DNA from 3 places in the Companilactobacillus sp. HBUAS56275 genome. Region 3 is predicted to be linked to each of the others. Evidence: riboswitches for the same ligand, from Rfam matches in the RefSeq annotation. Region 3 holds a riboswitch; each other region holds the start of a gene.
The links. A riboswitch is a leader RNA that binds a small molecule or an ion and turns the genes downstream of it on or off. The one in region 3 is predicted to bind tetrahydrofolate.

Region 1 (10,248 bases), on a different contig from region 3:
TAGATGACGCCATGCGTTACGTGGATCTTGGGTTGCCGAAGAGGAAAGCTCAATACCATCGTAACCCGTGAAATAAGAGTTGTTCTGCACTGGACCACGGTGCGTTAAATTGTAAAAATAATGGTCCTGCCTAAATGGCCAAATACCAGTGGTATAACTATTTTGCATATATGTAGCAGCATCCCCAGGATAATTCCAAGCAATGTGGCTACTCTTCAATTGGTTAGTAACGATTCCACCACCTGGTGGATTAAACCCGTCATAATCCAAGTAATCATTCAATGAATTACTTGATGTACCTGCTGTTTTATTCACATAACGATCAAACTCAATGGCAACACTTTTCTGGATACCATCAGAAGCACCAGAGAGTGGTGTTGTGACACTCTTATTATCGGGTGTTCCGCCACCCCAAACTCCCAGTGTTTCACCAGCAGTGGGCGCACCATCACTACGAGAAATAGCCTGATCGCCTAAAGCATCATTTTGAAGAACAAAAGAAAAGCCATCAATACCGTCGACTTTACTCCCTCCGTAAAACCAAACTGAGATTTCCTGTGGTTTACTTAAATCAAAATAGTTATAAGTTTTGTTACCATTGCTGTCTTTCACAGTCCCCCAGAAGGAACCAATCTGTTTTGCTTGTGTACTGGAACCATCCAATAATTGAATGATATCAGTTGAATCGTTGTTGGAATCACCTGCTTTGATTATCTTGTTCGAACTTTTAAAAGCTGTGGTATTGTTCGTTTTCGTATTCGTATAATATTCTGGTGCCGTAATAAAATCATTCAGTTTCATACCCTTAGGAGCATGCTCATACACGCTAGTTCTATCTGGAACTGAATAAGCTTGAACCGTGGTAGTTTTGAAGATCTGAATGACCGGCAAAAGAAACGCAATCAGATAAAGAAATCTTGTTTTTTTCTTCATGAGATTAACCTCCTCGTCAGACATTAATATCTTATATTGTACAAATATTATATACGCTATATTATTTTTTAATATCTCATATTTAACTAAAATTATTATTGAAATATAATATCAGATAGTTAATATGTTCATATTAATAATAACAAACAAATATTTATTTAAGAAAAAATAAGCTCCCACTTCAAATTAATCAGAAGTGGAAGCTTACTTTACCTTTGGAGATACTTATTTTTTATTTTATAGGAGGTTTCATCAATAGCCTTAATCGCGTCTGAATATTTATTTTCGAACGCTAGAGCCGTTTTAAGACTATTGTTATTAAAACCCAACAATTTTTGATAGTGCAATACTTCTTTTTGTGTGAACTCAGTTCCTGACATCAATCCCAATATGGGAAATTGTTGCGTCTCTTGAGCTACAAAATGCATAATATTACAAAAATCAATTTGATCATTCATAGAATTATTAGCGACATACTCATTGAATGATGTATCTTTGATTTGAAAATCACCGACATGTTCCATGCCACTTTGCCATGTTAGGTCCCAGGCTTTATTACTCTGGTCGTACTTAACTCGATACCAAGACTCATCCTCCATTGTAGCAAAAACATCTTGATCCGATTCAAAGACTAATACCTGATAATTATATATTTTATAGTCCTGCGAAACAGACAAGCTAGTGAAAGGAATAAATAAGTGATCGATATCAATACCTGGATCAAGCATTTTCAATCTCTCAATAATATGCATCTTCAATTCTGTTGATGTCTCGTTCTCATCAGGATTAATTTCAAAACCAGGTATCTCAAAAATTGTGTCATTTGTAGCTTTCGTATAAATCCCATCAGTCCTCTTATCATACTTTAAAAGCACGTATGAAATAACCGTTCTATTTTCCATTAACTACACCTCTCATCTTTTTTACCACAATTTGCAAGATTTATTAATCCTTTTTTACAAATAATCGATATTATTGGCAATTTGTATATAATTATTTATCTGAGAGGTTAACGATGATAATAGAAATTCACGGGTTCTATTCTCGTAGTTCGCTTTTAATAGTTCGGTACAAAAATACCCTGAAACCAATGTTTACAACATTAATTTCAGGGTATTAGTTTATTCCATATCAAAATCCAAACTAGGATCAGCGTTCAAATCTAATTTAGCGAAATCGCCCTTGTCATATTGAATCTGAGCCATCGCACCGATCATTGCAGCGTTATCGCCACAAAGTCTCAATGGTGGGAAAACTAATTCCATATCCAAATGACGTTTTTCGATTTCTTCAGCCAAACGTTTTCTTAGGCCTTGATTAGCGGAGACACCTCCACCTACAATCAATTGCTTAACGGGATGTTGTTTCAAAGCTCTGAAAGTCTTGTTACTCAAGATATCCAAAACAGCGGCTTGGAAACTGGCGGCCAAATCATCCTTATTCAATTCTTCATGAATCTGATCAGCATGATGAACACGGTTGATAAAGGCACTCTTCAAACCACTGAAACTGAAATCCAAGTTATCTTCTTGAACCATTGCTCGTGGAAAATCGAAAGTATCCTTACCTTTAGCAGCCATTTGATCGACTTTTTTACCAGCTGGATAATTAATACCTAAGATCCGGCCAATTTTATCATAGGCCTCACCAACAGCGTCATCTCTAGTGTCTCCAAGCGTGTGGAAAACTCCTGGTTCTGTAACTAGAACAATCTCTGTATGTCCACCGGAAACTAACAAGGACATGAACGGATATTGTAGATCAGTCACAAAGTTAGCTGAATAGATGTGACCAGCCAAATGATTAACTTTGATCAATGGTAGATTGTGTGCGAACGCTACTGTTTTAGCAGCCATGATTCCAATCAACAATGAACCAACTAGTCCAGGACCATAAGTAACAGCCACAGCATCAAGATCACTGTAACCAACTTTAGCTTCATCCAAAGCCATATTGATACAACGCGTAACTTCCTCAACATGATGGCGACTGGCAACTTCGGGAACTACACCACCGAAACGTTGATGACTCTTTATTTGTGTTGCAATAATATTTGATAAGATTTCTTTACCATTTTTAATAATAGCGACGGAAGTTTCATCACAACTACTTTCAAATGACATTATTAACGTATCTTTTTCCAAAATGTTCTCCCCTACAAATCAACCATCATCTCTAAAGCATCGTGATGATTTCTAAAATAATACTTTTTATGAACTGTTTTAACCTTGAATCCAAAGGCTTCGTACAAAGCGATTGCAGCATCATTAGTTACATCGACTTCCAAAGACATTTTCTCAAAGTTTCGTTTACGACAATAATTAAAAGCCTGATTCAATAGCAGATGGCCGATACCTAAATTCTGGTAATCACTGTTCACTGCTAAATTAGTGATATGCGATTCTTCTTTATCGCTCAAGGAAATACCAATAAAAGCTACAACTACGTCTTTATTGACCAGAGACAAATAGAGCGCATTCTTATTGCCAATTTCCATTTCTACGATATCAATTGGCCATGGTACCGGAATTGGATAAATTGTTTCTTGAACTCGCATATATTGGATCGAATCATCAGGAATAGCTTTTCGTAAAGTGAATTCCTGTCCGTCGATCGTAACTAATTGTTTTTCAAAATCGAATTTTTCCTTTTTATTGGACAAGATATTTTTAAATTTCTTCAACATAGGAAACATTTTTGTCTTCCTTATTACCTTTAGCGTACCAATCGTGTTCAGCCTGAGTTAAACGTAAATATGTTGGGATAAAGTTATCAATATCCTTAACAGCTCTAGTTGTCTCCGCAATCTCTGCCAATTTGCCAGCATCTGGCAATGAATCTTCACTCATAATTATTGTTGCAGTTGGAAATTGTTTTTGAATCAATTCCTGCAACCTAGGTGTTACATTAATGAATTCCAATTCACCGGGCTCATATTGTTTTAATGTTTCAAATAGATTGGCCATTGAAGTGTGATGATCAGCAATAACAGTCAACAATCTGTTATCACGATTTGTTACATAAACACCAGCAAAAGCATTATCATTTCTTGCGTCCATTAGAGGAACCAAGAGATGTTTTTTATCGCCATTGGCAGCCAACAGTTTCAAGCTTGAAACTCCAACTAACTTCTTATTAAGCGTATCAGCTAAGGTCTTAGCCACCGTCACAGCAATTCTAACCCCTGTGTATGAACCTGGACCCTTAGCAACGGCAATTAAGTCGATATCATCCATTGTTAGTCCGGCCTCTTGCAAACCATTTTGAATATCAGGTAGCAAAGAAACACTGTGTGTCTTCTTTTCAGTTGATTCTATATGTGCTAAAACTTTACCATCCACTACCACGGCAACGGATAATGGCTTATTCGATGTGTCAAATGCTAATATTTTCATACTTATCCCTCATTCTTAATAGAATTATTTTAACACATAATTTCCAACAAAAAAAAATCGACCTATCGGCCGATTTTATTAAATTTCGAATTATCTATCCATCTTAAAACGATGAAGAGAAGTCCAGTTTGATAAACCAAACTAAATGCCTCTTTACCAAGTCTTGGTATTAACAACGTCATGTAAGGTATATCAGTCATCATGTGAATCCACAAAGTATTAAGTCCCGTATTAACAACTACTGTAATCAGCAAGACTGTAATAAAAGTTCTTAGAACTGTAACTTTGTGATTATACAACATGTAACCATAAATCACTCCAGATACTAAAGCAGTCAAGGTAAAACCTAGAAAGAAACTGCCACCAGTTGCCAGAATCGTATGACTGATGATATCTGCTAAAACATTAGCGACACCAGCCTTAACGGGACCAAAGTAGTATCCCAACAATCCCACAGCAATGAAGCTAAAACCTACTTGCAACACGTTGCTACCAAATGAAAGCTTTGCTAATACCATTTGTAGAGCTATTAACAAGGCCATCCACGTAATCTCTTGAACACTAACGACTTTCGTTCTACTGTTCATAATCGACATCTCCCAACGGAGCTGCCACCGAATATAAAAAAGAGACATATATAAAGTGGCGAATGCGGAAACAAGATCGCGAGATTAATCTCTTCGTCCGATGTTCACATTCCGTTCCATCAGCACTTAACGCCTTGAATCCTACCCCAAATATTTTTAAATACTTAAATATGGTAGCACAAATCAATAACTATACAAGTAATTGGTTTTGGATAAGTATGTCGCCCTCCGCAACAAGAAAATTTGGCTGGAACGCCATGGGCCGACTGGAAGCTAATAATTTTGTACTTCGTACAAAATCATGGATCTTCAAGTTCGACCTTTACCTAAGCAATAAATTGCTAAGGTAAATCTCATGGCTGAGCCAATTTTCTTGTTGCTCCGGGCTGAATAGTAACTCTATTTTGTATTTTTCTTTCTAAATTTTTAAACAAAAATAAACAGTATCTATTCGAGATTCTACACAATCGGAATTCTAAATAAATACTGTTTTTAATTTTCGAAATTTTCTAATTAATAGAACTAGATAACAAAAATTAGAACACTATCTAATCCGGAGCAAGAATTGGAAATGCATTCAGCCGTGAAATCATTGTTAATGGCTTTGCCATTTACAATGAGGCCGAGCTTGGAGATCCAGTATTTTACACAGAGTGTAAAATACTTAGCTTCAAGTCGGCCCACAGCGTTCCAATGCATTCCCAATTCTTGTGGAGGATGGCATCAAACACTAACCAAACTAGAGAATTACTATTTATCTTCCCATCCCAATTGAGCAACAACATTCAAAACATCACCATTCTTTATCCAATGAGTTGAAGTGTTATTTTCTGAATTCATTTTAGCAAACAACAATGGTTCACTTTCTAAATTCAATTCTTTCTCATACTTAATATCCATAGTCTTCAAATGATGATTGGCAATATAATCTGCATCGAGTGTATCTACCATCCAATCGAAGTAATAAGAGTTATTAACATGTTTATTGACATCAATATTGTAATAGCCAATGTGTTGTGGTTGTTTAAAATCGTACTCGTCCGGTACGCGTAACCGTGTAAAACGTTGAATTCGGTTAACTTCTTCGGCACCAAATTTATTTTCCAAACGGTCAGCAGCACTGACAATCTTGCGTTCCTTGATATCAATCAAAACAAAGGCACTCTGAGCTTTGACCATGACGTTTCCATCCATGTCTTCAACCCAGAAATCACGATAGAAAAAGTACTTATTATAACTTGTTGCTTGTGTCGTAACTTTTAACTTTTGACCTAAACGTGGCATCTGATTAATATCCATATGATATTGAACAACTACCCAGCCTAGGCCATTGTTCATAACCATTTCTGTACTATCAGCGTCTGCTTGATGTAATTGTTTTTCGGAAGTTAATAACATAATATCAATTAAAGCTGATAAACGAATATCGCCTGTAAAATTGACAAAATAATATGGTACTTCTACTTCCATTGAATATGTTTCTCTCTCAGTCACTATTCTTCTCCAATTCCATGATAAAGGTTATACACAGTTTGCTTCTTCAAACCGTTGTCGGCTGCTACCTCTTTGATAGCTTTATTAGGCTTTTTACCGTGATCTATTAAGTTATCCACAGCTGCGACTAAATCAGCATCTGAGCTAGCTTCTGTTTGATCAGCTGGTTTTCCAGCAATTATCAAGACGTACTCTCCTTTAGGATCATTCTCTTCATAATATTGAGCAACGTCTTGCAGTTTTCCACGTAAGAAGGCCTCATGAATTTTCGTCAATTCGCGGGCCAAAGTTATCTGGCGGTCTGGTCCAAATTTAGCAATTAAATCCTGAATCGTCTTTTTCACACGATATGGTGATTCATAAACGATTGTGGTTTCACTACGATTAGCTAAATCAACCAAGGCTTCGGTTCTCTCTTTACCCTTTCGTGGTAGAAAGCCAAAGAAGTAGAATGGCTGTGGTTCAATACCAGAGGCTATCAGAGCTGTTATTGAAGCAGTAGCGCCTGGTAATGGGACTACCGGTATCCCTTCTTTAATAGCAGCTTTAACGAGCTCCTTACCGGGATCACTGATCGATGGTGCCCCGGCGTCACTAACTTGAGCAATTTTTAAACCTGAATTCATTTTTTCAATCAATTCCGGAATTCTTTGAGCCGTATTGTGTTCATGAAAACTTATTAATTCCGTTGGAATCTCAAAGTGATTCAACAGATTCTTAGTATTACGTGTATCCTCAGCCGCAACTAGATCTGCTTCTTTTAAGGTGTTGACAGCTCGAAAGGTCATGTCTTCTAAATTACCAATAGGTGTTGGCACTAAAAAAAGGCAGCCCTTCGAATTATCAACAAAACTCTTTTGTTCCTTCATTCAAATAGCTCCCCTTACTTAAATCTTTTTAACTTTTTTGTTCTTGTTCCAGTTTGTTCCATATAAAACGTTCATACAGAAAAGGCATTCTTCATCATTATCACGGTGTGAACCATAATACTGTTGGCAAACGTGAAATCCTTTGCGATAAAGCTTTTCCAAATTCAATCGCGAATCGGATAACGTGTTACCATTAAAATCCTTTTCTTCATAGCCAACCTTTTCTAAATGTTTCCTGAGATTCTGATTCTCTAACTTAATCTCTTCGTTTTTTTCCAAAGTATCGGATAGTTCCTCTTTTAGCAAAGAAACCTTTTTACTTATATCATTTAGTTGATTTGTGATTGTTTCAAATTCATCATATAAATCTTTCTCTGCCATGATTTCACCTACTAATCCACAAATTTTAATGACAAATCTTCTAAAATTGCTTGAAACGATACATTACTTTTCCACATCTGTTGGGCTGTGAATAAGTCATCAGACATCCCTACAACTCGTTTGATTCCTTTATTTGAGAGCAAATCTTGTGTCGTTAATGTTGATTTTTCCAAATTGTACCTAATTGATAATATATCACTAAAAATTTGATTCAACATGTCGAATACCAAATGTTGCTGATTTTTATTCTCAACTAAAGGCATGATATCAGTCTGGACGTCTATAAAACTATTTATTTTTTGTTTATTAATTTCTTTTAACCAATTCGTAATAGCGGTCAATAGCGATTGGTATTTATCACCAGTAACGTTATCCAAATATTTAATATCGGTAACTTTCAAGGCATTCTGTGCTTGTTCTTTTTTGAAGCCTTCATTGATTAGACTATCAATCTCATCTTCATTACTTTTGTTCGATAAATGAAAAATCTGCACACGCGATTGAATGGTTGGCAAAAGCTGCTTAGCAGAATCAGCCAATAAGATGATCATCAAATTACCTTCTGGTTCTTCAATAGTTTTCAACAAATTATTGCTAGCAGCATTAGTCATCTTCTCAGCTTCATCGATAATGAGAATTCTTCTTTTACCTTGAGTAGCCGTCATATTAGCTTCTTTTTTAAAGAATTTAATATCATCGACACCAATACTCTGCTTTTCAGTTTCCACTTCTAATACATCAGGATTGTCACCCAAGGCAATCGTTTGGCATTTTTGGCAAGTTTGATCAGGAGCACCATCTTGAAGGTTCTCACAGAATTGACTTTGAGCTAACCAAATCGCCATCTGTTGTCTAACTTTAGAAGAAGCATTATCGATTAGATACGCGTGCGACAGCATATTGGAAGAAATAATTTTTTGAAATTCTTGAACAACTCTAGGTTGCTCAACCTGTAAACTTTCCATCCTTAGAATCTCACAAATTTATCAACAGGTAAAATGAAGCAAGTAGCACCGCCAACTTGAACTTCAATAGGTTCAGCTAGACTAGAAGCTGCTTCAGGCATTAAGAATGTTGGAGTAACGTATTGTGAACGTGTGTGACAGTTCTTCTTGATAATTTCCAAAGCACCATCAACCTTTTCATCCTCGACACCAATAATAAAGGTACAGTTACCAGCCTTCAAAAATCCACCAGTAGATGGTAATTGAGTAGCTCTAAAACCTGCTTTAACAAGTTTTGATTGTAGTTGTTGGCTATCTTTATCTTGAACAATGGCTAAAATTAATTTCATGGTTATTCTCCTTTGGTAAAAATTTCAGGAAATTTTTGTACAATTATATCAACAGCATCTTGAACCACCTTTTCAGGAGTCTGTGCTGCATCGACTGTTTTGATACGTTGTGAATTATTCTTAACGATCTCTTTGTAGGAATCGTAGACGCGTTCATGAAAACTCATTGCAGCTTTTTCCAAACGGTCCATCTCTCCAGCATGATCTTTTTTAATTCTTGCTAATCCTACATCGGGTGTCACATCAAAGTAAATTGTTAAGTCTGGCAAGTGTCCTTCAATGGCGAAATTGTTGATATCAGCAACTTCTTTAGTACCAATTTGACGTCCACCGCCTTGATAAGCAATAGAACTGTCAACAAATCTGTCGCTTAACATGATTTTATTTTCAGCTAGAGTGGGTAAAATCACATCAATTAAATGTTGACGTCTAGCTGCGGCATACAGCAAAGCCTCAGTTCTGGCATCCATTTCTTCATCATGAATGTCTAAGATAATTTTTCTGATTTTTTCAGAAATTTCACTACCACCAGGTTCCCTTGATAAGACGATTTCTCTGTCCGTCTTGGCCTGTAACAATGGCATAATTTTTTTCAGAGCCGTAGTCTTACCAGCTCCGTCTGGTCCTTCAAATGAAATAAATATTCCTGACATATAATCTCTCCTAATGATTACTACTATTTTACTTGAAATTAGAAATAAATGAAACTTCCTAGGATATTATTCTGGGAGAATGGGTAGGAGAAGTATGCCGTCCTCCACAAAAATTGGGAATGCTGTTGGAACGCTATGGGCACCATTTTGAACTAATTATTTTTCACTTCGTGCAAAATAATGGATTTCAAAAGTCGGCCTTATTGTAATCGGCATAGCCGATAACAATAATTTCATAGCTGAACGCATTCCCAATTTTTGCTCCGGACTGAAGAGTGCCTCTAATATTTGTATGTTTTCAAATATTAGATAGTTAAGTCTAATTTCACAGATGAGACCAATCAGACCTGTTGTTCTAAATCGAATAACCACTCTTATTTTAAATTTGTCTTTCTAATTTTTTAAAGCAAAAAAAATAAACAATATTCATTCAGATTTTCTTCCATGAAACGAAATTCTGAATAAATATTGTTTTTTATTTTAAGTTAACTTGAAACCAAACAATTGAAACACTATTTAGTCTGGAATAAAAATTGGAAATGCCTTCAGCCGTGAAATCATTGTTAATGGCTTTGCCATTTACAATGAGGCCGAGCTTGGAGATCCAGTATTTTACACAAAGTGTAAAATACTTAGCTTCAA
Region 2 (10,248 bases), on a different contig from region 3:
GAAAAGTGAGTTTGGTGAGAACATGACTACTTGACTAGAAGTTAACGTTCCCCGGTATCTATATAGTAAGAACGCAATTCGTTGCAAAATAGCAGATGTTTTACCAGAACCGGCGGCACCTTGAACAAACAAGAGCTTCGACTTAGTATCACGAATGATCTTGTTTTGTTCCTTTTGAATTGTCTTAACAATCCCCTTCATATGAGTAGAAGATTTACCATCTAAGACTTCCAGCAACATTTGGTCACCGATAGTCTCTTGTGTATCAAAGTAAGCCCTGATCTTGCCATCTTCAACTAAAAATTGGCGCTTCAAAAAAAGATTAACTTCCTGTTCCCCATCTGGCGTCATATATGTGACTTTGCCCAACTTACCATCGTAGTAAATTGAGGAAATTGGCGCACGCCAATCGTAGACTAAGAAATGGTCGTTCTTATCGGTAAAAGAACTTAATCCAATATAAACAGTCTCTTTCTTAGGTTCACCTTTTTCTTGGAAATCAAGTCGAGCAAAGAAGGGATTCTTTTCCAACTTCTTCAAAATACCCAAACGTTGTTTGGATTGTTGCCAACTATTATTTCTTTCGTCCAACATCTGTTGTTGCTGATGAATGGAAAGTGCAGCATCCATAGAGATCGAGTCTCCATCCATGCCTAAATGAATGTCATCAAAAGCATTATTGATAACTTTTAAATCTTCTTCAGCAACTTCCATATGTTCACGGAGTTGGCTCTCAGACTTTTTAATCTTCTCAACCACATCATTTAAATGTGCCTGTTCAAGCTTTTTTTCGTCTAGTTCATTAACCATAGATTTATCTGTCATAATAACCTCTTAAATTAAAGTTATATAATGTTACCACTATTTTTAGGGTAATTCAAAAAAGAACTATTACTTTAATAATGGGATATTAGTGCTTACATTACAAATAAAAAATTTAATGATTTTACTCAAAAAAAACAGACAGTAAGCCGATTGCTTACTGTCTGTTTTTCATTTCAATAGATCTCTAACACCTGATACAAAGTAAAGTGAACCCGTAATGAAGAGCACATCGTCTGAACCCAGTTGTTGCATCTTTTCTCCAAGAGCCTTCTTCCAATCAGGTTCAATCGTTATCCTATCAGCTAAATCTTGATAATCAGCTAAGTGTAAGGCATTAGGATAGTCAAACGTTGTTAACGTTAAATCGACATTTTGTATAGTGAGCAGATCTTCCAACATCGAATCAATATTTTTCGTTGTAATGGCAGAAAATAAGATGTGAATATGAAAGTCCTGATACTCTGTTAAAATATTGTCCTTTAAACGTTTGATGGCATGCGGATTATGCGCTCCATCCATGATAACCAAAGGTTTTTGACTGATAACTTCCATTCTCGCTGGCCAACGTACCTTCAATAATGCTGTCTGAATCTCTTGGATACTTATTGAATAGTTATGTTTTTGACAATATAGATAGAATAATTCGATTGCTACGGCCGCATTCTCAACTTGTTGATGTCCGGTTAATGGAGTTTTTAAGTTTTTGAACTGTGCGTATTGGTTTTGAAAGTTGAACATCTCAAATTGATCCTTAAAGCCTAAGTAATCTGTTTTGTAATCTTTTTTCCAAACATAACTTGGTGCATTCTTTTTATTAGCCTCAGCCTGAATAACTTCTAGTCCTTCTTCCGGAATATTGCCACTGACAATTGGAACATTCTCTTTAATAATTCCAGCTTTTTGCCAGGCAATTTTAGCTATTGTATCCCCTAAAATATCCGTGTGATCTAATCCCACAGTGGTAATGGCTGCTAATTCAGGATGTACAACGTTGGTACTATCCAGCAAACCGCCAATTCCCGTCTCAATAATGGCAATATCCACGCGATTTTTGAAATAGTCGAAAGCCATTGCTGTTAAAATTTCAAACTGGGTGATGCCAGAATATTTTTCTGACTGATCCATTTGTTCAACTAAAGGTATGAATCTATTTGATAACTCTACAAAGTCATTTTCAGGAATCATTTGGCCGTCGATAGAAATTCTTTCATAGAAACTTTCGATATAAGGAGAGGTAAAAGTTCCGACAGTCAAATTCTTCTGTTCCAATAAGCAGCGCAGATACATCACAGTTGAACCCTTTCCATTTGTCCCAGCAATGTGAATACTACGAACCTCTTTTTCCGGATTATTGTCTAATCTCAACAATTCTTCAATTCTGATCAAACCGGGTCGACTTCCATGCTTCACACGCGAATCGATCCATGCAATTGCTTGTTTGCCCGTCGTAACCATTCCTAACTCCCCCTTTTATCTAGCAACGTAACGGTGGGCGATTGTCTTGAATGGAATTGCTTTACCGAAGAAAACAATTACCCCAGTTTGTACGACCAACATGATAGCTGCTTTAACCAAGCGGATGGCCCACAATTTTGGATCAGTAAACGGAATATTGTACATGATCGACAACCATAGTGGTGTCAAGAAAAGGCTGATGATAACAGTGTTTAGTAGCACGCAGATAAAGGCACTCTTCAAAGTTATTTCCTTCTTGTAGAAGAACTTACCGTACAACCACCCAGAAATAAATGAGTTAAGTGTAAAGCCGATAAAGAATGTTCCCTTACCTAGTAAAGTTCCGCCAATGATATCAGCCACGGCGGCACAAATTCCAGTCCAAAATGGTCCAAATAAACTTGCTAAAACAACTTGCGGTATAAAATCAAAGGTTATTTTGATCAATTGTGTTTCAAAACCAAATACCTGCGATAACACAACCATCAAAGCAACTAATAATCCCATTGTTGAAATTGAGTAAACACTAATCTTCTTATCCACTTCGAGCATCTCCTTTTAGAGCTGCTACACATTATATGCAGCGAATGCGAAAACGAAACCGTGGATAAAGTTCCCTTCGTCCAAAAGCAACATCCCATCTTTTGACACTTGACGCTTCATTTTCTACTCTGATATTTTATTTGTATTTGTGACATCCTCATTTAAAGAGGTTTTTAAACAATATCTTTTTCCTTAAATTCACTTAAAATCATGATGTCTTGCGATACACTGACGAAAGCCTTGGGATCAACTTTTTTCATAATTTCATCGAGAATTTCCATTTCATAAAACGTAATTACGGTAATTAATACTGTCTGCGTAGCATTCTTATATGCTCCATAGGCTTGTGGTAAAACGGTAATTCCTCGTGTCAGTTCTTTTTGTAAAGCCGTGATAACTTCTTCTGGTTTTTGCGTGATCACCATTACTTGTACCTTGCGATGTTTAACATAAACCAAATCAGTCACTTTTCCACTAACAAAAATTGATACTAGACTGTAAAAAGCATATGGCCAACCGAAAAGGAATCCAGCGGCAAGAATAATCATGCCGTTTAGAACCATCGATATCAGGCCAACTGTTTGGCCGGTCCATTGCCGCAAAGTAACGACTAAAGCATCCATTCCACCAGTAGAAATTCCATGCTTCAAAGCCAATCCTAAAGAGTAGCCGTTGATAACACCACCAAAGATGGCACAAATGATTGGGTCCTTGATCAATACCATGTTGGGCACTACTGATGTAGCAATTGAGGCAAAAGTTACAGCAATGACAGTGAAAATAACGAACTTATGACTGATCTTGAACCAGGCCAACAGAATCATTGGAATATTTAATAAATAATAAATGATTGAGAAAGGTAGATTGATCGTCTCTGCTTTGTCAATTAAGGTAACAATGATCTGCGAAATACCTGTCAATCCACCAGCATAAATATGTCCTGGTTGCCAAAAGAAATTCAGCGCTACGGAGTACAAAAGTGCATATATCAGACATACCGTCAGTTTGGTAACAATGTCTTGCCATACACTTTGCTTTTGCAACATCGTGCTCACCTCTTAATTACCTATCGTTGCTTGCCGTCCTCCGCAAAAATTGGAATGCTGTTGGAACGCTATGGGCGCGATTTGGAACTAATCATTTTACACTTCGTGCAAAATAATGGATTTCCAAAGTCGGCCTCATTGTAACCGGCAAAGCCGGTTACAATGATTTCATAGCTGAACGCATTCCAATTTTTGCTCCGGACTAATGTCCTATTCTATTTTTTATTCTTCAAAACATTGAATGGTAAAAACAATCCTTACTAAGAAACTTAGATACATTCATAGATTCTATTCAATTACATAAAATTAAAAACTTTCCAAATACTGCAATTTTAGTGAACATCAATAGAAACAGAATATAGTTGGTGACAGAAATCTTCGGACGACGGGCATACTTAACACCACATTAGTTGATATTAATCACAACTAATCAAATTGAATATCCAAATCAACAACATCTTCTACAGCTGCGAGTAACTTACCGTCTGTTAATGTTTCTGAAGCTTTGTTTAATTCATCATAGATTTCAATATCTTTATCATTTTCGATGAAATCAACGGCTTTTCTGAATACTTCATAAGCAGGTCTTGTACCTTTACCTAATCCACCTGTGCGGTCGCTTAGATCAAGTGCTTGGCAAGCTGCCATAATTTCTGTTGCAACTATACGTTGTGAGTTCTTAACGATATCTCTAGCTGTTCTTGCAGCTGTTGTTCCCATACTTACGAAATCTTCTTGGTTTTCACATGATGGAATTGAGTCAACACTGGCTGGATGTGCCAAAATCTTGTTTTCTGATGCTAATGAAGCACATGCATATTGTGTAATCATGAATCCTGAGTTTAAGCCTGGATACTTAACTAAGAATGATGGCAACTTACTTAATTGTGTATTTACCAAGCGTTCAACACGTCTTTCGGATACATTACCAATTTCTGAAGCGGCGATTCCTAAGAAATCAAATGGTTGTGCCATTGGCTCACCGTGGAAATTACCACCTGAAATTACTTTGCCGTCACGTGTAACGATTGGGTTATCAGTAACAGAATTGATTTCAATTTCAACTTTCTTCTTTACATAAGCAATCGTATCTTTACTTGCTCCATGAATTTGTGGAATACAACGAAGAGTATATGGATCTTGAACGTGATCTGGTGTTGCTTCTCCAACTAATGTACTGCCATCAACCAAACGACGAATGTTTCTGGCTGTTGCTAATTGACCACTTTGGGGACGAATTGTATGAAGATTTTCTTCAAATGGGCTGGAGATTCCTTGATGAACTTCTAGTGATAAAGCTCCGGCAATATCTGATAACTTGAGCAATTCAATTGAGTCGTAAGTTGTCAAAGCACCGATGGCTGTTAGAACGGTGGTTCCGTTAATAAAAGCTAAACCTTCTTTAGCACTTAAACGAATCACTTCTAGTCCTGCACGTTCCATTGCTTCTTTTCCTGGTAGCAATTCGCCTTGATAATAAGCTTTACCTAAACCTAGTAGTGGTAGAACCATGTGTGCTAATGGAGCCAAATCTCCAGAAGCACCTAATGAACCTTTTTCAGGAATAAATGGATGTACGCCCGCGTTTAGCATTCCCATCAAGGATTTTACAGTACTTAAACGAATTCCTGAATAACCTTTAACTAATGAATTAACACGAATCAACATGATGGCACGAACGATATCTTCTGAAAGTGGATCGCCGTAACCTGATGAGTGAGTTCTGATTAAGTTTTCTTGTAACTGTTCAGTGTCTTCTTGCGAAATACTTACATTACAGAGTGAACCGAAACCTGTGTTAACACCATAAACAACACGTTTTTCCTTAACAATATTGTCGATGATCTTACGAGATTCATTAACTGCTTCTTCAGCTTCTGGAGCAATTGTCACTTTGACATTATCTCTAGCTACTGCCACAACATCATCCAAAGTTAAACTGTTCCCATCTAGTACAATAATATCTGCCATTTTTAGTTCCCCCATTAATAATATTTTTTATTAATCTTCTGAAATATCAACATCATCATCTTCGCGTTGACGACCACGATTCATAATGAAGTACAAACCACTAGCGACAATAACACCAATCACACCGGCAACTAGGTTAATTGGGTTAGCTGCTGCAACCATCCAAATACTTACGACGATTGAAATAACTGGTATAACTGGTCCGAATGGTAATTTAAAGGCTGGTTCAGTATTCATACCTTTTTTACGTAAGAAGATAACAGCTAAAGCTGTTGGAATATACTGGAAGAATCTAAAGACAACACTCAATTCTGCCAATTGTTCGAATGATCCACTCAAAAGAAAGGCAACAGTTACTAAACCTGAGAAAATAATTGCGACGATTGGAGCACCTTTTTTATTCTTCTTACCGATAATTTTAGGAAGTAATCCTTCATCGGAAATGGAAGCACCGTAACGAGGAATCATCATTGAATCCCCCATGTTTAATCCGGCAATTGAGATCAAGGCCCCGATAGAGATGATCCATTTACCAGCAGGTCCAATCATCTTGAAGAATGCGTCTTGAACAGGAGCGTTACTTTGTAAAATTCCTGTTCCTAACATGGCAATTGTTCCGGCGATAATCATAAAATATAAGAAGGAAACGACACTGATTGAGCCAATAATAGCTTTTGGTACGTTTTTCTTAGGATTTCTCATTTCACCAGCAACGATTGGTAAGGCTTCAAATCCAATAAAAGCATAGAAAACAGTTAGAGATGTTGAAGCCATCGCTTTTGAAAGCGACATATCTGGATTTAATTGTAAGAACGGTGTGAAATTCCCTGCATTAAAGCCATGTTTGATAAAGAAAATTCCAAATAATGTGAACGCTACGATTGGAATCAATTTAGCGATAGTAATCGTAATCGTGAATATCTTTGAAGTCTTAATACCAGTACTGTTAATAATTGATAAGAATAAAACTAATAAGATACTGATCAATGTGTTTCTTCCCTCTAACGATGGGAATGTTTGAATCAACAACTTGGCAAATCCAGCGGCCATGGCGGCCCAAGCTACGATGGTAACGAACCATCCTAAGATACCAACGTTGAATCCAACAAAATTACCAAAAGCTGCTTTCGAATATTGGAAAGCTCCACCATTTTTAGAGAAATAGCAGGAAACTTCGGCGAAGCAGACTGCTAACATCAAAACGAGCAACACGTCAACAATCATGGCCAAAAGTGAAGCTGGACCTAAATCCTTATAAATTGTTCTTGGGAGTAGGAAAATTCCGGAACCAATTACAGCGTTAATACCGTAAAGAGTAGCTCCACCAAGACTAAATTTATCTTTTTCTAATTCCATCCCTGCATCTTCCATTTCGGAAGCGGTTACATCTGACGTACCGAGATTTTTTTCTTCAGCATTCATTTATATGCACCTCTTTTTTTGAGAACTCATGTGATAGTTTTTCTATTTTTGTCAATTAATACTAATAGTGCCAATACTTCTGATGAATTTTTTTCATCGCTAGAAATAGTCAGCTTTGATTTCTGTTTGACTGAATTAACTATTAAAGTTTCATTTGCATGAAGTTCTTTTTGAAGAGATTCTACTGGATCAGAATATTTAAAAGTGCAGTCAGTTAAGAAATAACAAACAATATCTATTCCCTTATCCATCTCGAAAGTTTGTTGATGACGGACTGGAATAATTTCTCCATGAAAATTACGGCGATAAATTAAATTAAAATCGGTACATCTGCCGTAACTGTTAGTTATTTCCCCACCATCAAATGCATGTTGTTGATAAGGTACTAAATTAACGCGCTGCGTTGTATGTTCCAAAGCTAACTCTCCATGCAAAGGCAAAATGATTCTTTTATACCCTGGCAGAGAGGTAAACCTAGTTTGATCCTGTTCGACTGTGGCACTTGAAACACGATAATCGAAATCGTTAGTTAAATATTTGCTGGTCTGTGGACGCATATAGAGTTCTTTAGTTTTGCCACCACTCCAGTTCGACACTTGATAATCATTTTCTGTTAATGTGGTCAAATTAACACTAGAAGAGACCTGTGATATTTCCTTGCGCATCGACGTCAATTCTTTCTGCAGCTGGTGATTTTGGCAATCCTGGCATTGTCATAACAGCTCCTGTCAGAGCAACAATGAATCCAGCACCAGCTGAAACTTTGAGTTCACTGATGGTAATTGGGAAGTCCTTTGGAGCGCCAAGCAATTTTGCATTATCAGAGAATGAGTATTGTGTCTTAGCCATACAAATTGGGTAATTTGCAAATCCTAAATCTGTTAGTTGTTTCAATTGTTTCTTAGCTTTAGGAGTGAATTCAACTCCTGTTCCGCCATAAACTTTTTGAACGATCTTATTCATTTTTTCTTCGATTGAATCTTCATCGTCGTAAACGAATTGGAAATTGTTTGGTTTGTCAGCTAATTCAACAACCATATCAGCCAACTCTTTACCACCGTCGCCACCTTTAGCCCAAACGTCACATAGAGAAACGTCTACGCCTAATTTTTGACAAGCTTGTTTGATAGCATCAATTTCGGCATCTGTATCAGTTGGGAACTTGTTGATAGCTACAACTGCAGGTAGACCATAAACATTTTGAATATTTGAAAGATGTTTCTCTAAGTTTGGTAGTCCTTTTATTACAGCATCAACATTTTCAGGTCCTAATTCTTTCTTATCAACGCCACCATGCATCTTCAAAGCACGTACTGTTGCCACTAAAACCACAGCGTCAGGTCTTAGTCCGGATAGACGACACTTGATATCGATGAATTTTTCAGCTCCTAGATCAGCACCAAAACCAGCTTCTGTAACTGCATAGTCAGCGTGTGTCAAAGCTAGTTTAGTTGCTAAGATACTGTTACATCCATGAGCAATATTAGCGAAAGGTCCACCGTGAATGAATGCTGGTGTATGTGCCAAAGTTTGAACGATATTTGGATGAATAGCGTCTTTAAGCAACGCGGTCATTGCACCTTCGGCCTTCAAATCACCGGCTGTAACTGGTTCATTATCTTCGTTATAACCTACGATAATCTTGCGTAATTTATCCTTTAACTCCGTAATATTATTGGCTAAACAAAGAATTGCCATTACTTCAGAAGCAACTGTGATGTCATAACCATCTTCTCTAGGAACACCGTTAACACGGCCCTGAAGTCCATCAACGATGTGACGTAATTGACGATCGTTCATATCAACAACACGTTTCCAAGTAATGCGACGAGTATCGATTCTTAAAGCATTTCCTTGATGAATATGGTTATCTAACATGGCTGCCAAAAGATTATTAGCTGCGCCGATAGCATGGAAATCACCTGTGAAATGTAAGTTGATATCTTCCATTGGTACAACTTGGGCATGACCACCGCCGGCAGCTCCACCTTTAACACCGAAAACCGGTCCTAACGATGGTTCACGAACAGCAATTGCGGCCTTTTTACCTTGTTTAGCTAAAGCATCAACCAATCCAACAGAAACAGTTGTTTTACCTTCACCAGCTGGAGTTGGGGTAATGGCCGTAACTAAAATCAGCTTACCTTTAGGTGCTTTTTCTAATTCTTCATCATCAATTGTGATTTTTGCCTTGTAGTCGCCATAAAGTGAGAGGTTTTTGCGTTCAATTCCAATCTTTTTAGCGACGTCTTCGATTGGTTCCATCTTTACTTGATTTGCTATTTCGATATCTGATAAAGCCATGTTTATTCCCCTTTTCTAGATAGTTTTTAGAATTTCGTTATAAATGTCATCTGCTAATTGCGAACCTTCTTGTAATAAAGCCGTCCCTTTTTCCTTATATTCAGCAATGAAATCTTGATTCTTAATGCTTGATAAGTTAATTAGAACGTTCAACCATGACCCTTGTAGTCCTGATTTAAGATTTAAAGCAGCAACGCCAAGATCACTGGCTGCATTAGTATTTGATTTGCCAACGATTTTTTCTGTAACTCTTAAAGCTTCCACACAAGTCTCCATCATTTCATATGGTGAAACAGCGGCTCCTTGCAAAGCTTTTTGAAGAGCTTCAGAACGTTTTGCTTTCTCTTCTGGTGTATCTTTTGGCATTGAAAAGACTGCGGAAACAACGTTAAAAGCTTCTGTATCTTTATCAATGTCCTCTAACAATTCTTGTTGCAATGCTTGTGCTTTTTGTTGAGTTTCTTGCACGAGATCCTCATAGTCAGCGTATTTCTTTTTGCCGATAGTCAATTCTGTAACCATTTTGGTTAATGATATTCCCATCGATCCAGCTAGAGCAGAAGCTGACCCGCCGCCTGGTGCCGGTTCGTCTGAACCGAGGACATTCATAAACTCATTTACCTTCATGTCTGTCAGTTTCATCTTGTTCTCCTTAGCCTAATAAGTGATTTTCTAGAACTTG
Region 3 (10,248 bases):
TATAAATTATTATTTAAAATAACTTTTCTCTATTCTGATTGGTATAAATTTCCCGTCCTCCGCAGAAATTGGGAATGCTGTTGGAACGCTATGGGCGCGATTCGGAGCTAATTATTTTTCACTCCGTGCAAAATAATGGATCTTCGAAGTCGGCCTCATTGTAAATGGCAAAGCCATTAACAATGATTTCATAGCTGAACGCATTCCCAATTTCTACTCCGGACTAAAGAGTACTTCTATTGTTTGATTTGAGAAAAAATATTTAATCCAATGCTCTTTCCGCTTTAAAGATTACCTTTAAATTAAAAGAAATATCTACATAACCATAGCTTTCACCTAAATTTACATAAAACCAAATACCATTCAAATCCTACAATTTTAGAAATAATAATAGAACCAGAAATATAGTCGGTGGTTGAAAATCTGTGGGCCCTCAGTGGTGAAATTGTACTTAGCTTGCGAAAGCAAGGTTAGTACAAGACCGGACTTGGAGATCCATAATTTTTCGCGAAGTGAAAAATTATTAGCTTCAAGCCGTGTCCACCACGTTCCAGTGACCCACAGATTTTCAACCACCGACGGAATCCTTAACCCACCCCATTTGACCCAAACCAAAAAGAGATGTTCGCATCTTAATCAACACAAACATCCCTTTACAAAGTTCTATTAAAATTCATCCTTGAAAAAGTTTTCCAAGAAAGTTGCGATACCATCCTTTTCATTGGTATCAGTTACGTAATTAGCTTGTTCCTTAACTGTCTTGACACCATTTCCCATGGCAACAGAATATTTAGCTTGTTTCATCATCCCTAAATCATTCATGCCATCGCCGAAGACAAAGGTATGGGCAGCGTCTACGTGTTGTTCCCATTGAATCTGTTGAATTGCAGTACCTTTATCAGTCTTCAAAGGTATCATCTCGATGTTATCTGGTCCTGATGATGATAGGCGTAATAACTTGCTATCAGCCAACTTAGCTTTAGCCTGTTCCAACTCATCCATATCACCACGGCTAAGAACTACCCCGTTAGTAATTTCACCCGCTACTTGTTGTAATTCTTTCAAATTTGCTATTTCTTTATAACCAAATGCTTCATCAAAGTTTCCGGCATTTTGAGCTATAAAATGAGGGATTTTTTCTGTGAAGTATGCTTTCTCAGGTGTAAACAACATCATCGGTAACTTATTGACTTGTGTTATTTGATAGGCCAACTCTACGGTCTTACTCCCCATTAAGGTGACTTCACGTCCACTGACACCATCAAAAACAGCCCCATTAGAAGTAATTAATCCTACTTCTGGATTTAAAAGATTTTGCGTAATTTTGGCCAATTCATACATTCTACCTGTCGCAATGTAAAATCTTACATCGTGTTGCTGTAGCGTTTCGATTGCTGCCTTATTACGAACTGAAATATGTTTATGATCACTTGATAAAAGTGTTCCATCTAGATCCATAAATACTAAATATTTTGACATTTTAAAGTCCTCGTCTGCTTTATAAATAATTACATAATCTATTGTAGCAGACTATTGAAACCGTTTACTTTATTTTGCACATTATTTCAATATTAAATTGGCCTGGCTAACCATTGCATCTATTTTTAGGTAATGTAGCTTATATTCATGCGATATTTCCAGTAGTTTTTGACTGATTTTTGAATTTTTCATAGTCATAATGTCTGGAAAAATATTGATAACTATCCAATGATCGGTGTCAAGGTTACTTACGAAACTCGCCACAGTATTTTTTGAAAGTTTATCTAATAATTCTACCTTGTTAGAATCAAGTGTCACTTCAAGTAAACTCGCCACATAAGGATTCTCACCTTGTATCTCTTTTGATTGTTGGTCCGTCAAAAGCCGTTTTAAATTTAAATGTGTAATTTCTTTTGCTTGGACAGTCTTTTGAGCAAATTTTGCATATCGTTGAAATTGTGGTGAAGCTGCATGCACTTGATAACTAGCAGCATCCTTATACAGTTCAAAAATATAATTTACTTCTCCGGTTTCGTCCTCACGTGTGGCACACATGAACAAGGTTCCTGGTTCGTTACGGTGTGATGTTATTAAATTATTAACTCCTTCTGATTGAAAAGCCGATTTATCCTGGGGATCAATGGTTAACTTGTACAAACTGAATATTGGTTCGTCTTGTGAATTCACAGTTTTCTACCTCACTATTTTTTCAAAGGTGGTAATTTCTTGATCATTTTAGCTGGTACGCCACCAACGATGCTATTATCAGGGACATCACTAACAACCACGGCTCCCGCTCCGACGATAACATTATTTCCGATATGCACACCACCAATAACGGTAACATTGCCGCCGATCCAAACATCATTTCCTACCGAAATTGGCTCAGTATACGTAATTAGATAATGACTGCCATCTGCACGTACACCGAAGCGCTGGTTAGCATCTATCGAATGTTCACCACAGTAAAATTTAGTATCAGGAGCTACGATAACACGATCTCCCAAAGTTATTAAATTGGAATCTTGAAAGTAACAGTTGCCGTTGATAAAATCATCATCCCCAAAACTTATGTGAGAACCATAGATGGCACCAAAATTACCATTAATAGTCAAATTCGTACCGACTTTTTTAAATAATTTTTTCATAATCATATTTCGTTGGTCAATATCAGTCTCAGTATTCATTTGATGAATTAAATTTTTCCCTCGAGCAATCATTTCCTGTAATTCTGAATCTCGATAATCGTATTCTTGACCAGCCAACAATTTATCATGTTCCGTCATTCTAATTTCTCCTAACATCCCTAATTTTTCTAGCGGGTGACCCCACGATGACACTATTCGGTGCCACATCCTTTGTCACAACTGAGGCCGCACCAACAATAGAATTCTCACCTATTGTTACTCCAGGAAGGACTGTTACTCCAGCGCCTAACCATACATTTTTCTCAAGATGAATGGACTTAGTGATCATATTTCTTCTTTGAGTAGGACCTTCCTCATGATTGACCGTGATCAAACTTACTCTAGGTCCAATCTTAGTCCCTTCACCGATCCAAATTCCACCCAGATCCATGAAGAAGCAATCTTTGTTGATAAAAACATTACCTTTAACAAAAGTATGACAACCTACATCGGCATTAAATGGTGCTTTAATATCACTAGTAGCAGGTACTTGATAACCAAACAAGCGACTAAACAGTGCTCGACGTTCATCTGCCGTATGATTTTGATAGTTAATTTCGTTAATTATCCGCGAATTCTTCTCTACTATTTGATCGACCAATAAAAAATCACTCTCACTGTAATCAAGTTTTCCACCCTTTAAAGCTTTTTCTAATGCATCCATCTTTGTCTTACCTCTCTTTAACTTTAGAGTAAGTGTTTCGAATGTATTAGTCTAATGCTTATCCTGAATTGGGACAAATTCATTTTTTGAATAATATAATAGAAACTAATTCCAGAATATATATATATTTATTATAAAAAGTGAACTCAATTAATACTTTTGCCGTTGTAATATAGTAACAAGATTAATGGTTTTGGAGTGATTTCTATGAGAAAATTCAAAAAATATATTTTTGCTATTGTAAGCGCTTCCTTACTGCTGAATTTTATCAATCCTATTTTGAGTTTGAATGTTAACGCAGCAAATACGACAAATACCTATCTAGACACTGCTTTAAGCACTGCTCCTCAGGGTATTGATTTAAATAATGGTCGATTCAAAATGCCCACTGAATATACTGATGGACAGCCATATTCTCCTGCTGTCAGCAGTAATGTTATTTCCGCCACTAATGATCTTCCGAACAGCAATCGTATCGTTCAGATCGTAAACGGTGAAAGTCAAGCTGGCGGTATTTGGGGTGATCCGGCCAGAAATAATTATATCGACACCACAAAGAAACAGACACTATCTATGTGGATTTATATCTCTAAACTTCAATCAAGTGACACAGCTACAGCTGATGGTTTGGCTTTCGTACTTCATAACGACCCTCGAGGCATAAATGCTATCTCCAGTGTTGGCAATAAGATCAATGTTGGTGAAACTTTGGGTGTTTGGGGAATTGGATCTCCTGTAATAGCTACTGGGGCATCTGGAACCGAGCCAGATACTACAGCTGTGGCTGGGACCGCTATCCAAAATAGTTGGGCACTCGAATTCGATGCTCATTCAAATAGTGATACTTATAAATCATTGGCAGCTGATTCACTAGTAGGCGAAGAAAACACAACAACTAATAACAGCGCAAAGAAAGCTTATGATGCCTTTCTTAGTACTACAGATAATCCATTAGCTTCATATGATAAGGATATTCCATACACTCATATTGCGTCGGGCTTTCCTGCATCACCATCCACTTATACTGCTAATCCAGTAACATATTATAGTGGTACAAAATTTAGCCTTCTTGGTAAAAAGTATTCGGATCCTCATAATGCTTATTATTACAGTATGAATCATACCAATACTAGTAACCCGGAGTACAATGAGGCATTTACAGGCAATCTATTTTTGAAAAACAGTCAATGGAGACATCTAACAATTACAATTGACATTCCAAACAAAAATATTTCTTATAAATATAATGATTTAAATACCGATGGAACCGCCAACACCGCTACTCTAGGACGTGAAGTCATAAAAGGATCAACTGATTTATCTAATGAGGATATTGCCAATTTAGGTATTAAATCCTCGGGAGAAATGAAAGACAAACTTTATTATGGATTTACTGGTGCTACAGGTACAAACGGTATGAATGGTCTTGTTATCTTCGAACAGATCCCCGGATTCGCCGAAACAGAGGTTACACCAGATTTCCAAGATATATCTAGTAATAAATCCCTAGCTTCTACTGCGGATACTGCCTATTCTGGTGAAGAGCTTCAATTAAATTACAATTTAACTTATACAGATGGTAATGAACCGTGGTCTGGTGTAACTAGTCATATTGTTCTACCTAAGAATGTCGATTTTACCGCTGACGCTGATGGTAATGTCGGAACGGTTACTGTTGGTGGAATTTCAGAAAAAATTCCATTTACGGCAATTAAAGACAATATTCTCGAATATAAACTTCCAAGCAGCATGAACACTGGCGACACTTCAACGGCCACTTTCTCAATCAATGGTACAGCTGGTCAAGTCACTCAAAAGACTACCGTTGCTTCAACTCACTCAAGATTTGTTGGTGACAATGGTATTGCTAACGTCGATTCTCCATCCTTTACAATTGAAAATCCGGCTTTGAAACTAACTTCAACTACCGATAATCCTTTAACGGTGAACGAGGGTCAGAATGCCAAGATTAGTGGTAACGTTGCTTACACGGCCACTGACAAAACTATGACTAATTCTAATATGACTGTCCACGTTTCCGTCAATAATAATGCTGAGACTACCTTTAAAATGAATAACAGCGATCCTATTGGACAATTAACTGCTAATATTTCTAAAGATGATCTAACTTCTGATACTAATTTTGTCCGGATTTATGTTACTGATGCTGACAACAATAAATCTAATACCATCAGATTTACTATTAAAACCAAAGATGGCAGTCTGTCACTCAATGAGTATCCCGAAGACGCATATTTTAAAACAGTCAATACTACTAAAAAAGATCAGGTAATCAGCCGTTCCGGTAAATGGGATCTATCAATTCTAGATAGTCGTGGTTCCGGAAATAACTGGAAACTAGTTGCTAATTCAACTACATTGAAGAATGATAATTCTAACTTTAATGGTTCTTTAATTTATAAGACTGGTAACAATTCCTACTCCCTAACTAATAACGATATCCAAATAGCCACAGGAGAAACGATCTCCGATGATCCTGTAATAACTGATATCGACTCTACTTGGACTAATGACAGTGGTATCTTACTTGAATCAGATGGAGCTAACTCCGCTGGAACTTACAAAGGAACTATCAATTGGACGCTCTATGACAGTATCTAATCTAACTACAACAAAAAAGATGGATTCAACAACTCACAATTGAGCTATTGGATCCATCTTTTTATTTGATTTTTGATCGTACTTCTGAAGAAAAATATAAAGATCCGGCTATCATTAATAGTTCATCGGACTTCAAATTACCGATTAATTCATCATAAGCCACTTACCAATTTGAATTTATCTTTATTCTTGGCTGCCAGTCTTGATAATCTTCTAACTTAACAGCCCTATCATCATTAAAAGTCGTCATTGTTATTTCAACATTTGGTATTTCTAGTAGCTCTTCCAACATAGTACTGATATCTTTAGTGACAATGGCTGAGAAAAGTATCTTCACACGATAATCTTGATAATCCGTCAAAAGATTTTCCTTTAGACGTTTAATTGCATGTGGATTATGAGCTCCATCCATGATTACCAATGGTTTTTGACTGATGATCTCCATGCGAGCGGGCCACTTAGTTTGTAACAAACTATGTATTATCTTATCTTTATCAAATGATAAATTATGCTTTTGTGTGTATAGATAGTACATCTCTAAAGCAACTGCCGCATTTTCGACTTGCTGATGACCAATTAAAGGTGTATCTAATCCTTTCAACTTAATCTCATTGTTAACAAAATCAAATTCTTCAAACTGCTGTTCCACAAAACCACGATAATCGCTGTGAAAATCATCTTTCCAAGTATAAACTTTAGCATTCTTCTCTTTAGCCTGAATTTCAATAACCTTCAAAGCTTCCTCAGACACATTCCCAACTACTAGAGGTACGTTCTCTTTAATGATTCCTGCCTTCTGATAAGCAATTTTTTCAATAGTATCACCTAAAAAGGCTGTGTGATCCAATCCAATCGTCGTTATAGCGGCCAATTCTGGTTTAATGACATTGGTACTATCTAGTAAACCACCCATGCCCACTTCAATAATGGCCACATCGACTTGACCCTTGAAATAGTAAAATGCTAAACCAGTTAAAATTTCAAATTCAGTAATACCATAAAATTCCTTCTGAGCATCCATTTGCTCTACTAACGGTTTAATCAAATTACCCAATTTTACTAGATCAGCATCGGGGATTTCTTGACCATTAATTTCCACTTGTTCAGCAAAATCTTTGATAAAAGGCGAATTGAAAGTCCCTACTTTTAAACCATTAGATCTCAATAGATTAGCTAAGTAACGAGTAGTTGAACCTTTGCCATTAGTCCCTGCAACGTGGATCGTTGGATACGACTTTTCAGGATTACCCAATAAGCGCAATAATTCCGTGATCCGTTCCAAGCCTGGACAACTGCCAAAGTAACCACGTTCAATCAGCCATTGAACAGCTTCTGAACCCTTAGTAAACATTAGCCTTTCACCATATAACGACTAGCAAGTGTCTTTAATGGTAAGGCTTTGCCAAAGAACATGATTGAACCAGTTTGAATAAATAGCATTGCAATAGCTTTAATAATTCTTGGAATCCATAATCCCATGTTGAAGAATGGTACATGATACATGATTGATAACCATAGTGGGGTTAAGAATAAACTAATGATTAGGGTATTTAGTAAGACGCAGATAAATGTATTTTTTAAAGTAATTTCTTTTTTGTAGAAGAAAATTCCATATAGGACACCTGAAATCAAGGCGTTTAACGTGAAGCCAATAAAGAATCCAGCTTTACCAAACAAAGTTGTTCCAACCACGTCGGCAACAACGGATGAAATGCCGGCCCACAGTGGTCCAAAAAACATTCCTAAAATGGCTTGTGGTATAAATTCGAATGAGACACGTAAAAATTGTGTTTGAATACTTAAAAAATTGGTTAGGACAATCATCATTGCCACTAGTAACCCCATAGTTGTAATTGAATAAATACTGTTTCTCTTGTTCATTTGAGCATCTCCTCATAGAGCTGCTACACATTATTATGCAGCGAATGCGAGAATAAAACCGCGAATCGACTTCTTCGTTCAAAAGCACATTCCGTCTTTTTGACACTTAACGCTTTATTCTCTACTCTGTTATCCTTTTATTTTTATTGTGGTAATTTGTACTAATCCTTGATTAAATTTGATTATAGTGTGGTTTTGCTCTACTTGCCGTCCTCCACGTTCCAGTGGCCCACAGATTTTCTACTACCGGCGGTATCCTTACACCATATCAGTTAATGTTTAATCAAAAGCCTTAATTACATCGACTAGACGTACTTCTCCTTCCTTATTCATTTGACTTTTTAAATATAACGTCTAATAGCGAACAAGGTCAATATTTTTGACGGAAATAGTTCGGATAATACGTAACCATAAAAATAAAAAAAATCGATATAAAAATCCTAATTTTAGAATTTTTATACCGATTATGGTTCCTTATATTTATATTATTAATTCAATTTGCGATATCTATATTTGTTAGTGTAAGCCACTTTCTTATCCTTGTTTAGAACGATATCTCCAAAGTCTGGATGATGAATAGCGTCTGGTAATGTTTGTAATTCCATTGCTAAACAACTGTAATCATACTCTGCAGCCTTTTGTTCGTCTTCAGGGTTAGCGGTGAAAATAACCATACCGTTGCGATCTGTATAAAGATCTACAGCTCTTTTATCAGACTGAATTGTTGCAGCATGTCCATCGACGACAAAAGTATCGTCATATTCATGCTTATCTAACAAGGACAATTGATCTAATCCTTTGCCAATAGTCTTAAGTTGCTTAAAGTCATAAGGACCTTCAGTAGGAAGATATTGACCTGTAGGAATTTTCCCGTCATCCACTTCCAAGAATTTTGCCGAGTTAACTTGTAATTGTTGTTGACGAATATTCTCATCATCAACATTAAAGTAAACATGGCAAGTAGGATTGAACAAGGTATCTTGATCAGTATTGGCTCCATAAGTAATGAAAACTTCGTCGTTGTCATTCAACATATAAATGACATTAACTTCTAATTTTCCAGGAAATCCATCTTCACCATTTATTGTATGACTGAACATAACCGCCTTATTGGAAATTTGGCGACTAGTGAAATTCTGATACTGGAGTCCATGACTTCCACCATGCAGAAAGTTTTCACCTTCATTTTGTTCCATTTGATAATCTTTACCATTGATCTTAAAAGTACCATCTTTAATTCTTCCAGCTACACGACCAATCGTCTTACCAACTTGATAAGGTGTCTTGATGTAGTCTTCCAAATTATCAAAATGTTCGATCAATGAATGTTTCTTTCCATCCTCAACAACTTCAAAATTTTGCCAAGTTGCAGCATAGCTCATAACGCTGATACTTGTTTGATTTTTGTTAGTGATTTTATAGAGGTAAACCGGTTCAGAATCAATTTCCCCAAAAATTGTTTTCGAAACTGTCATTTTCTACCCCTCTTTTATTTTGCTCATTTCCTTCTTAATGTTCGTTAAGGTTACTTGTGATGTGTCTGTGAAGTTGATATCGGCTTCATTTAAGATTTCTGGATCACCAATCCCAACAGATGTTTCGTTAGCACCGTTGATTGACTTAATACCAGAGACTGCATCTTCTAGACCGATACATTCTTCAGGCTTCAAGTTCAATACTTCAGCACCGCGAACATAAATTTCTGGATTTGGCTTACCATTCTTCAAAGTGCTTGGATCAACTCTAGCATCAAAGTATTTCTCCAAATCTAAGGCTTCCAAAACCTTAGGTGAATTCTTAGAAGATGAGGCCAAAGAAATTAGATAGTTATTGGCACTCAAGTCCTCAATAAATTCTTTCATACCGGGAAGAATATCGTCATCTGTCAATCCCTTTAAGAGGTTCAAATAATTATCATTTTTCTCAGTAGCATACTTAACTTTTTCATCTTCAGTGTAATCGTTTTCCTTGCCACCAGACTTTAAAATCAAGTTTAGTGAATCCATTCTGCCGACACCCTTTAGTTGGTTAGCTAGATCCTCAGTCCATGTAACCCCCAACTCATCTGCTAATTGATGCCATGCTTGTGAATGATAGACTGATGTATTAGCAATCACACCATCTAAATCGAAGATGAATCCTTTAATTTGTTCAAATTTTACCATATCGTGTCATTGACTCCTTCTGATAAAAAGATGTCTGAAATGACTTTCAGACATCTTTATTTTACAATTATTTTAGCATTAGTGGTTCATCATTGACTGTAATTTGAAGTGGATCTCCAGAAACCAACTTGAACTCCGAACCATTTTCCTTGACGTTTACTTCGATGACGCGTCCCCTAAATACTTGTCTGAATGAGTAACTATTCCATTTCTTAGGTAAGAATGGTTTATAACTCAAAGTACCATCGTC

Region 1: another riboswitch for tetrahydrofolate. It lies ahead of U8526_RS11450 (folate family ECF transporter S component); the one in region 3 lies ahead of U8526_RS02315 (folate family ECF transporter S component).
Region 2: another riboswitch for tetrahydrofolate. It lies ahead of U8526_RS09380 (folate family ECF transporter S component); the one in region 3 lies ahead of U8526_RS02315 (folate family ECF transporter S component).

Annotation. Positions count from the first base shown of each region.
Region 1 is NZ_JAYKKK010000006.1:67,404-77,651, reverse strand. It holds gene U8526_RS11475 (hypothetical protein) at 1-933, opposite strand, end outside; gene U8526_RS11470 (hypothetical protein) at 1,143-1,835, opposite strand; gene tsaD (tRNA (adenosine(37)-N6)-threonylcarbamoyltransferase complex transferase subunit TsaD) at 2,055-3,056, opposite strand; gene rimI (ribosomal protein S18-alanine N-acetyltransferase) at 3,089-3,628, opposite strand; gene tsaB (tRNA (adenosine(37)-N6)-threonylcarbamoyltransferase complex dimerization subunit type 1 TsaB) at 3,603-4,328, opposite strand; gene U8526_RS11450 (folate family ECF transporter S component) at 4,391-4,915, opposite strand; THF riboswitch at 4,970-5,066, opposite strand; gene U8526_RS11445 (acyl-[acyl-carrier-protein] thioesterase) at 5,666-6,409, opposite strand; gene rsmI (16S rRNA (cytidine(1402)-2'-O)-methyltransferase) at 6,409-7,278, opposite strand; gene U8526_RS11435 (DNA replication initiation control protein YabA) at 7,297-7,659, opposite strand; gene U8526_RS11430 (DNA polymerase III subunit delta') at 7,671-8,624, opposite strand; gene U8526_RS11425 (cyclic-di-AMP receptor) at 8,627-8,953, opposite strand; gene tmk (dTMP kinase) at 8,956-9,606, opposite strand.
Region 2 is NZ_JAYKKK010000004.1:191,035-201,282, forward strand. It holds gene helD (RNA polymerase recycling motor HelD) at 1-825, opposite strand, end outside; gene U8526_RS09375 (bifunctional folylpolyglutamate synthase/dihydrofolate synthase) at 994-2,280, opposite strand; gene U8526_RS09380 (folate family ECF transporter S component) at 2,296-2,832, opposite strand; THF riboswitch at 2,860-2,956, opposite strand; gene U8526_RS09385 (YitT family protein) at 2,997-3,869, opposite strand; gene hutH (histidine ammonia-lyase) at 4,296-5,840, opposite strand; gene U8526_RS09395 (APC family permease) at 5,871-7,211, opposite strand; gene U8526_RS09400 (HutD family protein) at 7,289-7,927, opposite strand; gene U8526_RS09405 (formate--tetrahydrofolate ligase) at 7,896-9,566, opposite strand; gene U8526_RS09410 (cyclodeaminase/cyclohydrolase family protein) at 9,582-10,208, opposite strand; gene ftcD (glutamate formimidoyltransferase) at 10,219-10,248, opposite strand, start outside.
Region 3 is NZ_JAYKKK010000001.1:493,682-503,929, forward strand. It holds gene U8526_RS02285 (HAD family hydrolase) at 667-1,479, opposite strand; gene U8526_RS02290 (putative quinol monooxygenase) at 1,561-2,166, opposite strand; gene U8526_RS02295 (maltose acetyltransferase domain-containing protein) at 2,181-2,765, opposite strand; gene U8526_RS02300 (DapH/DapD/GlmU-related protein) at 2,767-3,330, opposite strand; gene U8526_RS02305 (hypothetical protein) at 3,538-5,952, shown strand; gene U8526_RS02310 (bifunctional folylpolyglutamate synthase/dihydrofolate synthase) at 6,116-7,303, opposite strand; gene U8526_RS02315 (folate family ECF transporter S component) at 7,303-7,833, opposite strand; THF riboswitch at 7,870-7,964, opposite strand; gene U8526_RS02320 (aldose epimerase family protein) at 8,322-9,308, opposite strand; gene pgmB (beta-phosphoglucomutase) at 9,312-9,998, opposite strand; gene U8526_RS02330 (glycoside hydrolase family 65 protein) at 10,066-10,248, opposite strand, start outside.